DNA from 2 places in the Pseudomonas sp. CAU 1711 genome. Region 2 is predicted to be linked to the other one. Evidence: predicted binding sites of a transcription regulator. Region 2 holds the regulator's gene; the other holds the start of a gene.

Region 1 (4,414 bases), on a different contig from region 2:
TCAACACCTCAAATCGGTTCGCTCCAGACATGCCAACGCGGGGGCAAGCCCCCGCGTGGTCGAGCGGCCGGCCGGATCACTCCGGCCGACAGAACACTGCAAGCCCGCAGGCTTACTTGTTGTCCTTGACCTCTTCGAACTCGGCATCGACCACGTCGTCGGCCGCGTCCTTGGCTTCGTCGGCACCCTGGGCGGCGGCACCCGGCTGCGGCTGCTCGGCATACATTTTCTGCGCCAGCGGGGTGGTAGCCTCGGACAGGGCGCTGATCTTGGCCTCGATCTCGGCCTTGTCGTCGCCCTTGAGCGCGGCCTCCAGCTCGCCGATGGCCTTCTCGATGGCGGCCTTCTCGTCGGCGCTGGCCTTGTCGCCGGCCTCGGTGACCATCTTGCGGGTAGCATGCACCAGGCCGTCGCCCTGGTTGCGCGCGGCGGCCAGCTCCTCGAACTTGCGGTCTTCCTCGGCGTTGGCCTCGGCGTCACGCACCATGCGCTCGATTTCCTCGTCGGATAGGCCGGAGTTGGCCTTGATCACGATGGACTGCTGCTTGCCGGTGGCCTTGTCCTTGGCGGACACGTGCAGGATGCCGTTGGCGTCGATATCGAAGGTCACCTCGATCTGCGGCACGCCGCGCGGCGCCGGCGGGATCTCGGCCAGGTCGAACTTGCCCAGCGACTTGTTCTGTGCGGCCTGCTTGCGCTCGCCCTGCAGCACGTGGATGGTCACGGCGCTCTGGTTGTCGTCGGCGGTGGAGAACACCTGCGACTTCTTGGTCGGGATGGTGGTGTTCTTCTCGATCAGCGCGGTCATCACGCCGCCCATGGTCTCGATGCCCAGGGTCAGCGGGGACACGTCGAGCAGCAGCACGTCCTTGACGTCGCCGGCCAGCACGGCGCCCTGGATGGCGGCACCGATGGCCACGGCCTCGTCCGGGTTGACGTCCTTGCGCGCTTCCTTGCCGAAGAACTCGGCGACCTTCTGCTGCACCAGCGGCATGCGGGTCTGACCACCGACCAGGATCACCTCGTCGATGCTGCCGACGTCCAGGCCGGAGTCCTTCAGGGCGATGCGGCACGGCTCGATGGTGCGCGCGACCAGGTCCTCGACCAGGGCCTCCAGCTTGGCGCGGGAGATCTTCACGTTGAGGTGTTTCGGACCGCTGGCGTCGGCGGTGATGTACGGCAGGTTGACGTCGGTCGACTGGCTGGAGGACAGCTCGATCTTGGCCTTCTCGCCGGCTTCCTTCAGGCGCTGCATGGCCAGCGGATCGCCCTTCAGGTCGATGCCGGATTCTTTCTTGAACTGCTCGACGAGGTAGTCGATCAGGCGCAGGTCGAAGTCCTCGCCACCGAGGAAGGTGTCGCCGTTGGTGGCCAGCACCTCGAACTGGTGTTCGCCGTCGACTTCGGCAATCTCGATCACCGACACGTCGAAAGTACCGCCGCCCAGGTCATAGACGATCACGGTGTGGTCGCCCTTGGCCTTGTCCATGCCGTAAGCCAGGGCTGCGGCGGTCGGTTCGTTGATGATGCGTTTGACGTCCAGGCCGGCGATGCGACCGGCGTCCTTGGTGGCCTGGCGCTGGCTGTCGTTGAAGTAGGCCGGGACGGTGATCACCGCCTCGGTCACGGCCTCGCCCAGGTAATCCTCGGCGGTCTTCTTCATCTTCTTCAGCACTTCGGCGCTGATCTGCGGCGGAGCCATCTTCTGGCCCTTGACCTCGACCCAGGCGTCACCGTTGTCGGCCTTGGCGATCTTGTAGGGCACCATCTTGATGTCCTTCTGCACCACGTCTTCCTCGAAGCGGCGGCCGATCAGGCGCTTCACCGCGTAGAGGGTGTTGTGCGGATTGGTCACCGCCTGGCGCTTGGCACTCTGCCCGACCAGGGTCTCACCGTCGTTGGTGTAGGCGATGATGGACGGGGTGGTGCGCGCGCCTTCGGCGTTCTCGATGACCTTGACGCTGCCGTTTTCCAGGATGGCCACGCAGGAGTTGGTGGTGCCCAGGTCGATACCGATGATCTTGCCCATTTGTTGTCTCCGAAACTCTGTGTTCTTGAGTACGCCGCCCGGCGGCGTCAGCTACTGAATCGCTTGCCCTGTAGATGGGGCCGCCAGCAAAAATTTCAAGCCTGCTCGTCGATCGACGGCGGCGGGGTCAGCGGCGCCTTGCTCACCACGACCATGGCCGGGCGCAGCAGACGGCCGTTGAGCAGGTAGCCCTTCTGGAACACCTTGAGCACGGTGTTCGGCTCGGCATGGACGCTCTCCTCCATGGCCATGGCCTGGTGATGCTCCGGATTGAACGGCTCGCCATGCGGGTCGAGCGCCTCCAGTTGGTGGCGCTTGAGGGTGTCGAGGAACAGCTTGAGGGTCAGCTCCATGCCTTCGCGCATGGCCTTGGCCGCCTCGTCGGCGGCGGCACTGGTCATCTCCAGGCCACGCTCCAGACTGTCGACCACCGGCAGCAGGTCGTTGGCGAACTTCTCCAGGGCGAACTTGTGCGCCTTCTCCACATCCTGCTCGGCGCGGCGGCGCACATTCTGCAGGTCTGCGGCCATGCGCAGGGACTGATCCTGGGCGGCGGCCAGCTGCTCTTCGAGTGCCTGCACGCGTGCGCCCAGGTCTTCGCCCACGCCCGCCTCGGGGGCCAGTTGCTCTTCGGCGTTCGCCGTGTCCAGGGTCTGTTCGTCTGCCATCGGGTCCTCCTGTAAAGACGTCAGCGGGTCGTGGCCCGCGCTTCTGGCCTCCTATATGGGGCCCATCCGCAGGGTTTCAAGGGTTATTGCCGCGACCGAACAAAACACTGTATAAATAGCCAGCACACACTTCTGGGAGCGCTCACCATGCTGGTGCACCTGTCGGTCAACAACTACGCCATCGTCGAACACCTGGATCTGGAACTGCAGCGCGGCATGAGCGTGATCACCGGCGAAACCGGCGCAGGCAAGTCGATCATGCTCGATGCCCTCGGCCTGGCCCTGGGCGACCGCGCCGACAGCGGCGTGGTGCGCCCCGGCGCGGACAAGGCCGACATCCTCGCCAGCTTCGACCTCGACGACATCGCCGAGGCCCGCGCCTGGCTGGCCGAGCGCGACCTGAACAATGACGGCCCGTGCATCCTGCGCCGGGTGATCACCAGCGAGGGCCGCTCGCGCGGCTATATCAACGGCACGCCCTGCCCGCTGGGCGACCTCAAGGCCCTGGGCGAGCTGCTGATCGACATCCATAGCCAGCACGAGCACCAGTCGCTGCTCAAGCCCGACACCCACCGCCGCCTGCTCGACGAATACGCCGGCAGCCAGGAACTGGCGCGTCAAGTACAGCTGGCCGCGCAGCGCTGGCGCCAGACCCGCCAGGAGCTGCAGCGCCTGTCTTCCAGCGGCGACGAACAACGCGCGCGTCACCAGTTGCTCAGCTACCAGTTGGAGGAGCTGGACAACCTGGCCCTAGGCGACAACGAGCTGGAGCAGCTGGAGCAGGAACACAAGACCCTGAGCAGCGCCGAACAGCTGCTCGGCGCCTGCCGCCAGGTGCTGGAGCTGTGCAGCGAGAGCGACGCCGGCAATGTGCTGTCGGCCCTCAACGCCAGCCTCAGCCGCCTCGGCGCCTGCGCCGGGCAGCCGGCACTGGACGAAGCCACCAACCTGCTGGCCAGCGCACAGATCCAGGTGGAGGAAGCGGTCGGCGAGCTGAACCGCTTCATCGACCACTTCGACGCCGACCCGCAGCGCCAGCAGTTCATCGAGGAGCGCCTGGACGCCATCTACAGCCTGGCGCGCAAGCACCGCGTGCAGCCCTTCGAGCTGGCCGAGCTGCAGCAGCGTCTGTTCGAGGAGCTGGAAGGCCTGAACGCCGACGACGAGGCGGTGGAACGCCTCGGCGAAGAACTGGCCGCCTACGCCCGCCACTACCAGGAGAAGGCCGGCGAGCTGAGCGCCCTGCGCCAGCAGGCGGCCAGCCGCCTGGCCGAGGCCGTGCAGCAGGAAATGCAGGGCCTGGGCATGCCCGGCGGCCGCTTCAGCATCGAGCTGCAGGCCGGCAGCAGCGACGAGCCGCAGCCCCAGGGCCTGGAGCAGGTCGAGTTCCTGGTCAGCGCCAACCCCGGTCAGCCGCTGAAGTCCCTGGCCAAGGTCGCCTCCGGCGGCGAACTATCGCGCATCAGCCTGGCGATCCAGGTGATCACCGCGCAGACCTCGCGAGTGCCGACCCTGGTGTTCGACGAAGTGGACGTCGGCATCGGCGGCCCCACCGCCGAGGTGGTCGGCCAGTTGCTGCGCCGCCTGGGCGAGCGCGGCCAGGTACTGACCGTGACCCACCTGCCGCAGGTCGCGGCCCAGGGCCACAACCACCTGTTCGTGCACAAGCAGCGCGGCAGCGAGGAGACCCGCACCGCCGTGGCCCAGCTCAGCACCG
Region 2 (4,414 bases):
AGAACCTGCGCAAGGCCGAGGCCGGCGAGGCGATGAACGCCCAGGCGCTGATGCTGGCCGAGCGCGAGGCGGCGCTGTTCCACCTCTATGGCGCGCTGCTGGGGTTGTGCCACGAGGTGGCCGGCTACTACAGGCTGGCCGAGGCCTACGCGCCGCGCGTGGAACTGCTGCTGAACCAGGACGTGCTGCAGGCCTCGCCGACCCCGGAACTGGCTGAGCTGGTGGAGATCGCCCGGCAGCCGGAGAGCTGGCTGGCCCGTCTGCTGGCCGCCCATGCGGCGTTGTTCCAGCCGCCGCAGGCGCCGAAGACCGCCAAGGTCGATCCGGGGCTGCCGCTGATCGGCGCGGTCAGCATCGAGGAGGAGTCGCCGGCGTTGAACAGCGATGAGCTGGAGAGCTGGCGCCAGCAGCTCAAGCAGCTGGTGCTGCGCTACCGGGAGTCGCTCAGCGAGTGCTGAGCGTGCGGCGCGGCTCATTTATCCTGGGGTGATGGCCTTTTGGCTGTTACACTGGCCGTCCGCTAGGAGATTCCCGCCATGCCCACTTCCTTCCTCGAAATCGTCGAACTGCCCGATGGCCGCATCATTCTGCGTCGCGCCGAGGATGAGGAAGTGCTGGTGACCCTGGACTTCTCGGCGGATGCCAAGGCCTTCCTGCAGGGGCATCATGTCGAGGTGGCCAAGGCCATGCTCAATGTCGGCGTGCAGATGGCCGGCCGCCTGGCCGAAGGCGAGATCGAGCACGAAGAGCAGCCGCGTGTGCTGCACTGATCGCGGCGCCCGCTAGGGGCGCTGCGAAGCGGCGAGAGACATCAATCCAGTCGAATATTCAGGCTCTGCGCGCTGCCCAGGCGAGCGGCGCAGGCCAGGCTTGCGCGCTGAACCGGCTGCAGGTCGAGCCAGCTCACCACCGTGTGGCTGCGGCCCAGGCGTAGCGCCTCGCGGGCTAGATCCTGCGCATTCTGACCGGCGCGCGGTTGCAACAGCAGCAGGCGATCGAGATTGAGGCCGGCGCTGCGCAGCCAGGCGGTGGTGATGGCGGCGGGCGGGGCGACCAGGGTCAGCCAGCGGGCGTCCTGGTTCAGGCTGAGCTCGCGCAGCACCGGGCCGAGCAGGTGCCGGCAGTTGCCGAGCGAGCCGGTCAGGCGCAGCTCGCTGAAGGGCTCGGGCTCGTCTTGCCAGGCTGGGCCCGGCGCTTCGTCGAGCAATGGCAGGCTACTGCCGAGGAAGGCTTCAAACAGCGGGAGTTGCGAACGGTTCAGCGACTGCGGGAACTGCATGAAGCTCTCCTCGATGCTCAGCGGCGGATCACGCCGACACTCAGGCCTTCGATCACCAGGTCCTGTTCTTCCAGGTCCACCTCGATGGGGGCGAACTCCGGGTTCTCTGCGATCAGCAGCACCTTGTTGCCGGTGCGCTGGAAGCGTTTGACCGTGACCTCGTCATCGATACGGGCGACCACTATCTGGCCGTTGCGGGCCTCGCGGGTGGTGTGCACGGCCAGCAGGTCGCCATCGAGGATGCCGATGTCCTTCATGCTCATGCCGCGCACGCGCAGCAGGTAGTCGGCCTTGGGGTGGAAGAACTCCGGATTGATCTTGCAGGAGTCCTCCACGTTCTGCTGGGCGAGGATCGGCGCGCCGGCGGCGACCCGGCCGATCACCGGCAGGCCTTCTTCCTCCTGGGCGGCCGGCTCGAAGCCGGGGATGCGGATGCCGCGCGAGGCGCCCGGAGTCATCTCGATGGCGCCCTTGCGGGCCAGGGCCTTGAGGTGTTCCTCGGCGGCGTTGGGGGACTTGAAGCCGAGTTCCTGGGCGATCTCGGCGCGGGTCGGCGGATAGCCGTTGTCTTCCAGGCAACGCTTGATGAAGGCGAGAATCTCGGATTGGCGCGGCGTCAGTTTGAGCATGCTGGCGGTCTGTCTGTTTATACAGTTGCTGTGATTATATACAGTGATTGGCCGCTGGCAACAGTTGTTTCAGTCGAAGGCGAAATCGCCATTTCTGCCGCCCGGCGGGGCGAGTGGGGAATTTGCCCGGTTGACCTATGGTTAAATGCGTGACCGGTCAGCCATGAATGGGCCTGTCAGGCTTGACAGGGCTAGAGCCTGAAACGTATGTTTCAAACAAGTGTTTGTCAGGTGAGGGTGTCATGGCTCAATCAGAGACCGTTGAGCGCATTTTGGATGCTGCCGAGCAGCTGTTCGCGGAAAAGGGCTTCGCCGAGACTTCCCTGCGTCTGATCACCAGCAAGGCCGGGGTCAACCTGGCCGCCGTCAATTACCACTTCGGCTCCAAGAAGGCGCTGATCCAGGCGGTGTTCTCGCGCTTCCTCGGGCCTTTCTGCATCAGTCTCGAACGCGAGCTGGACCGCCGCCAGGCCAGGCCGGACGGCAAGGCCAGCCTGGAGGAGCTGCTGGAGATGCTGGTGGAGCAGGCGCTCGCGGTGAAGCCGCGCAGCGGCAACGACCTGTCCATCTTCATGCGCCTGCTCGGTCTGGCCTTCAGCCAGAGCCAGGGGCACCTGCGCAAGTATCTGGAAGAGGTGTACGGCAAGGTCTTCCGCCGCTACATGCAGCTGCTCAACGAGGTGGCGCCCAAGCTGCCACCGCTGGAGATCTTCTGGCGCGTACACTTCATGCTCGGCGCCGCGGCGTTCAGCATGTCCGGGATCAAGGCCCTGCGCGGCATGGCGGAGAACGACTTCGGCGTGGATACCTCGATCGAGCAGGTGATGCGCCTGATGGTGCCCTTCCTCGCCGCCGGCATGCGCGCCGAGAGCGGGGTGAACGACGAGGTGCTGGCCAACGCCCAGTTCAAGCCGCGCGCCAAGGTGAGTGCGACCGCCAAGGCCGGCTGACGCTGTGCCTGGGCGGGTCGATGGGCTAAGCTAGCCACTATGCGTTCGCTCGATTTCCTGCATATCTCCATCGCCGACCAGTGTCTGTACGGCTTCGCCGACGGGCAGCTGGTGGTGCGCCTGCCGGTGTCCACCGCGCTCAATGGCGCCGGCGAGCGCAGCGGCTCCAACTGCACGCCGCGCGGCCGCCACCAGGTGCGGGCGAAGATTGGCGAGGGCCTGCCGCTGGGGGCGGTGCTGCGCGGGCGGCGCTGGACCGGCGAGGTCTGGTCCGCGGCGCTGGACGCACAGTTCCCCGGGCGCGACTGGATCCTCACCCGTATCCTCTGGCTCAGCGGCCGCGAGCCCGGGATCAACCGCCTGGGTGCGGTCGACACCTTCCGCCGCTACATCTACCTGCATGGCACGCCCGACAACCAGCCGATGGGCGTGCCGCGCTCCCATGGCTGCATCCGCCTGCGCAACGCCGACCTGCTGGAACTCTTCCCCCGCGTCCCGCTCCATTGCCCGGTTCAGATCGACGAGGCGGCGTGCCCGCAGTGGGCCACCACCGACCTCGCTTAAGGATTACTTGTGACACAGACTCTGCATGGCTCCCTGATGCTGGACATCCAGGGCACCTGGCTGACTGCCGAAGATCGCCACCTGCTGCGCCAGCCCGAGGTGGCCGGCCTGATCCTGTTCGCCCGCAACATCGAGGAGCCACGCCAGGTGCGCGAGCTGTGCGCGGCGATCCGCGCCGTGCGTCCGGACCTGCTGCTGGCCGTGGATCAGGAGGGTGGGCGCGTGCAGCGCCTGCGCCGCGGCTTCGTGCGCCTGCCGGCGATGCGCGCGCTGGCCGATAACGCCGCCGCCGAGCGGCTGGCCGAGCACTGCGGCTGGCTGATGGCCAGCGAGGTGCTGGCCGTGGGGCTGGACCTCAGTTTCGCCCCGGTGCTGGACCTGGACCACCAGCGCAGCGCCGTGGTCGGCAGCCGCAGCTTCGAGGGCGACCCGGAGCTTGCGACCCGCCTGGCCGGCGCCTTTATCCGCGGCATGAACGCCGCGGGCATGGCCGCCTGCGGCAAGCACTTCCCCGGCCATGGCTGGGCCGAGGCCGACTCCCATGTGGCCATCCCGGTCGACGAGCGCAGCCTGGAGGAGATTCGCGCCAAGGACCTGATCCCGTTCCAGCGCCTGAGCCGGCAGCTGGCCGCGGTGATGCCGGCCCATGTCATCTATCCGCAGGTGGACGCCGGGCCGGCCGGTTTCTCGCGGCGCTGGCTGCAGGACATCCTGCGCGGCGAGCTGGGCTTCCAGGGGGTGATCTTCAGCGACGACCTGTCGATGGCCGGCGCCCATGTGGTGGGCGACGCCGCCAGCCGCATCGAGGCGGCCCTGAGCGCCGGTTGCGACATGGGCCTGGTGTGCAACGACCGTGGCGCCGCCGAGCTGGCCCTGAGCGCCCTGCAGCGTCTCGGCGTGCGACCGCCCCAGGGGCTTGCGCGCATGCGCGGGCGGGGCTTCGCCCGCACCGACTACAAACAGCAGCCGCGCTGGCTGCAGGCCGTCGCCGC

Evidence for each region. Region 2 encodes LexA, which represses DNA repair genes until DNA is damaged. Its sites were predicted from a motif close to CTGTNTNNNNANACAG; they were not measured.
Region 1: recN (DNA repair protein RecN) is a predicted target of LexA. The motif match lies at 2,805-2,820, and genes of this name have one in related genera.

The regions. Positions count from the first base shown of each region.
Region 1 is NZ_JBDQQT010000002.1:343,276-347,689, forward strand. It holds gene dnaK (molecular chaperone DnaK) at 113-2,029, opposite strand; gene grpE (nucleotide exchange factor GrpE) at 2,125-2,697, opposite strand; gene recN (DNA repair protein RecN) at 2,845-4,414, shown strand, end outside.
Region 2 is NZ_JBDQQT010000003.1:223,170-227,583, forward strand. It holds gene AAFN46_RS04655 (DUF6586 family protein) at 1-458, shown strand, start outside; gene AAFN46_RS04660 (hypothetical protein) at 537-770, shown strand; gene sulA (SOS-induced cell division inhibitor SulA) at 812-1,279, opposite strand; gene lexA (transcriptional repressor LexA) at 1,297-1,908, opposite strand; gene AAFN46_RS04675 (TetR family transcriptional regulator) at 2,151-2,858, shown strand; gene AAFN46_RS04680 (L,D-transpeptidase) at 2,898-3,422, shown strand; gene nagZ (beta-N-acetylhexosaminidase) at 3,444-4,414, shown strand, end outside.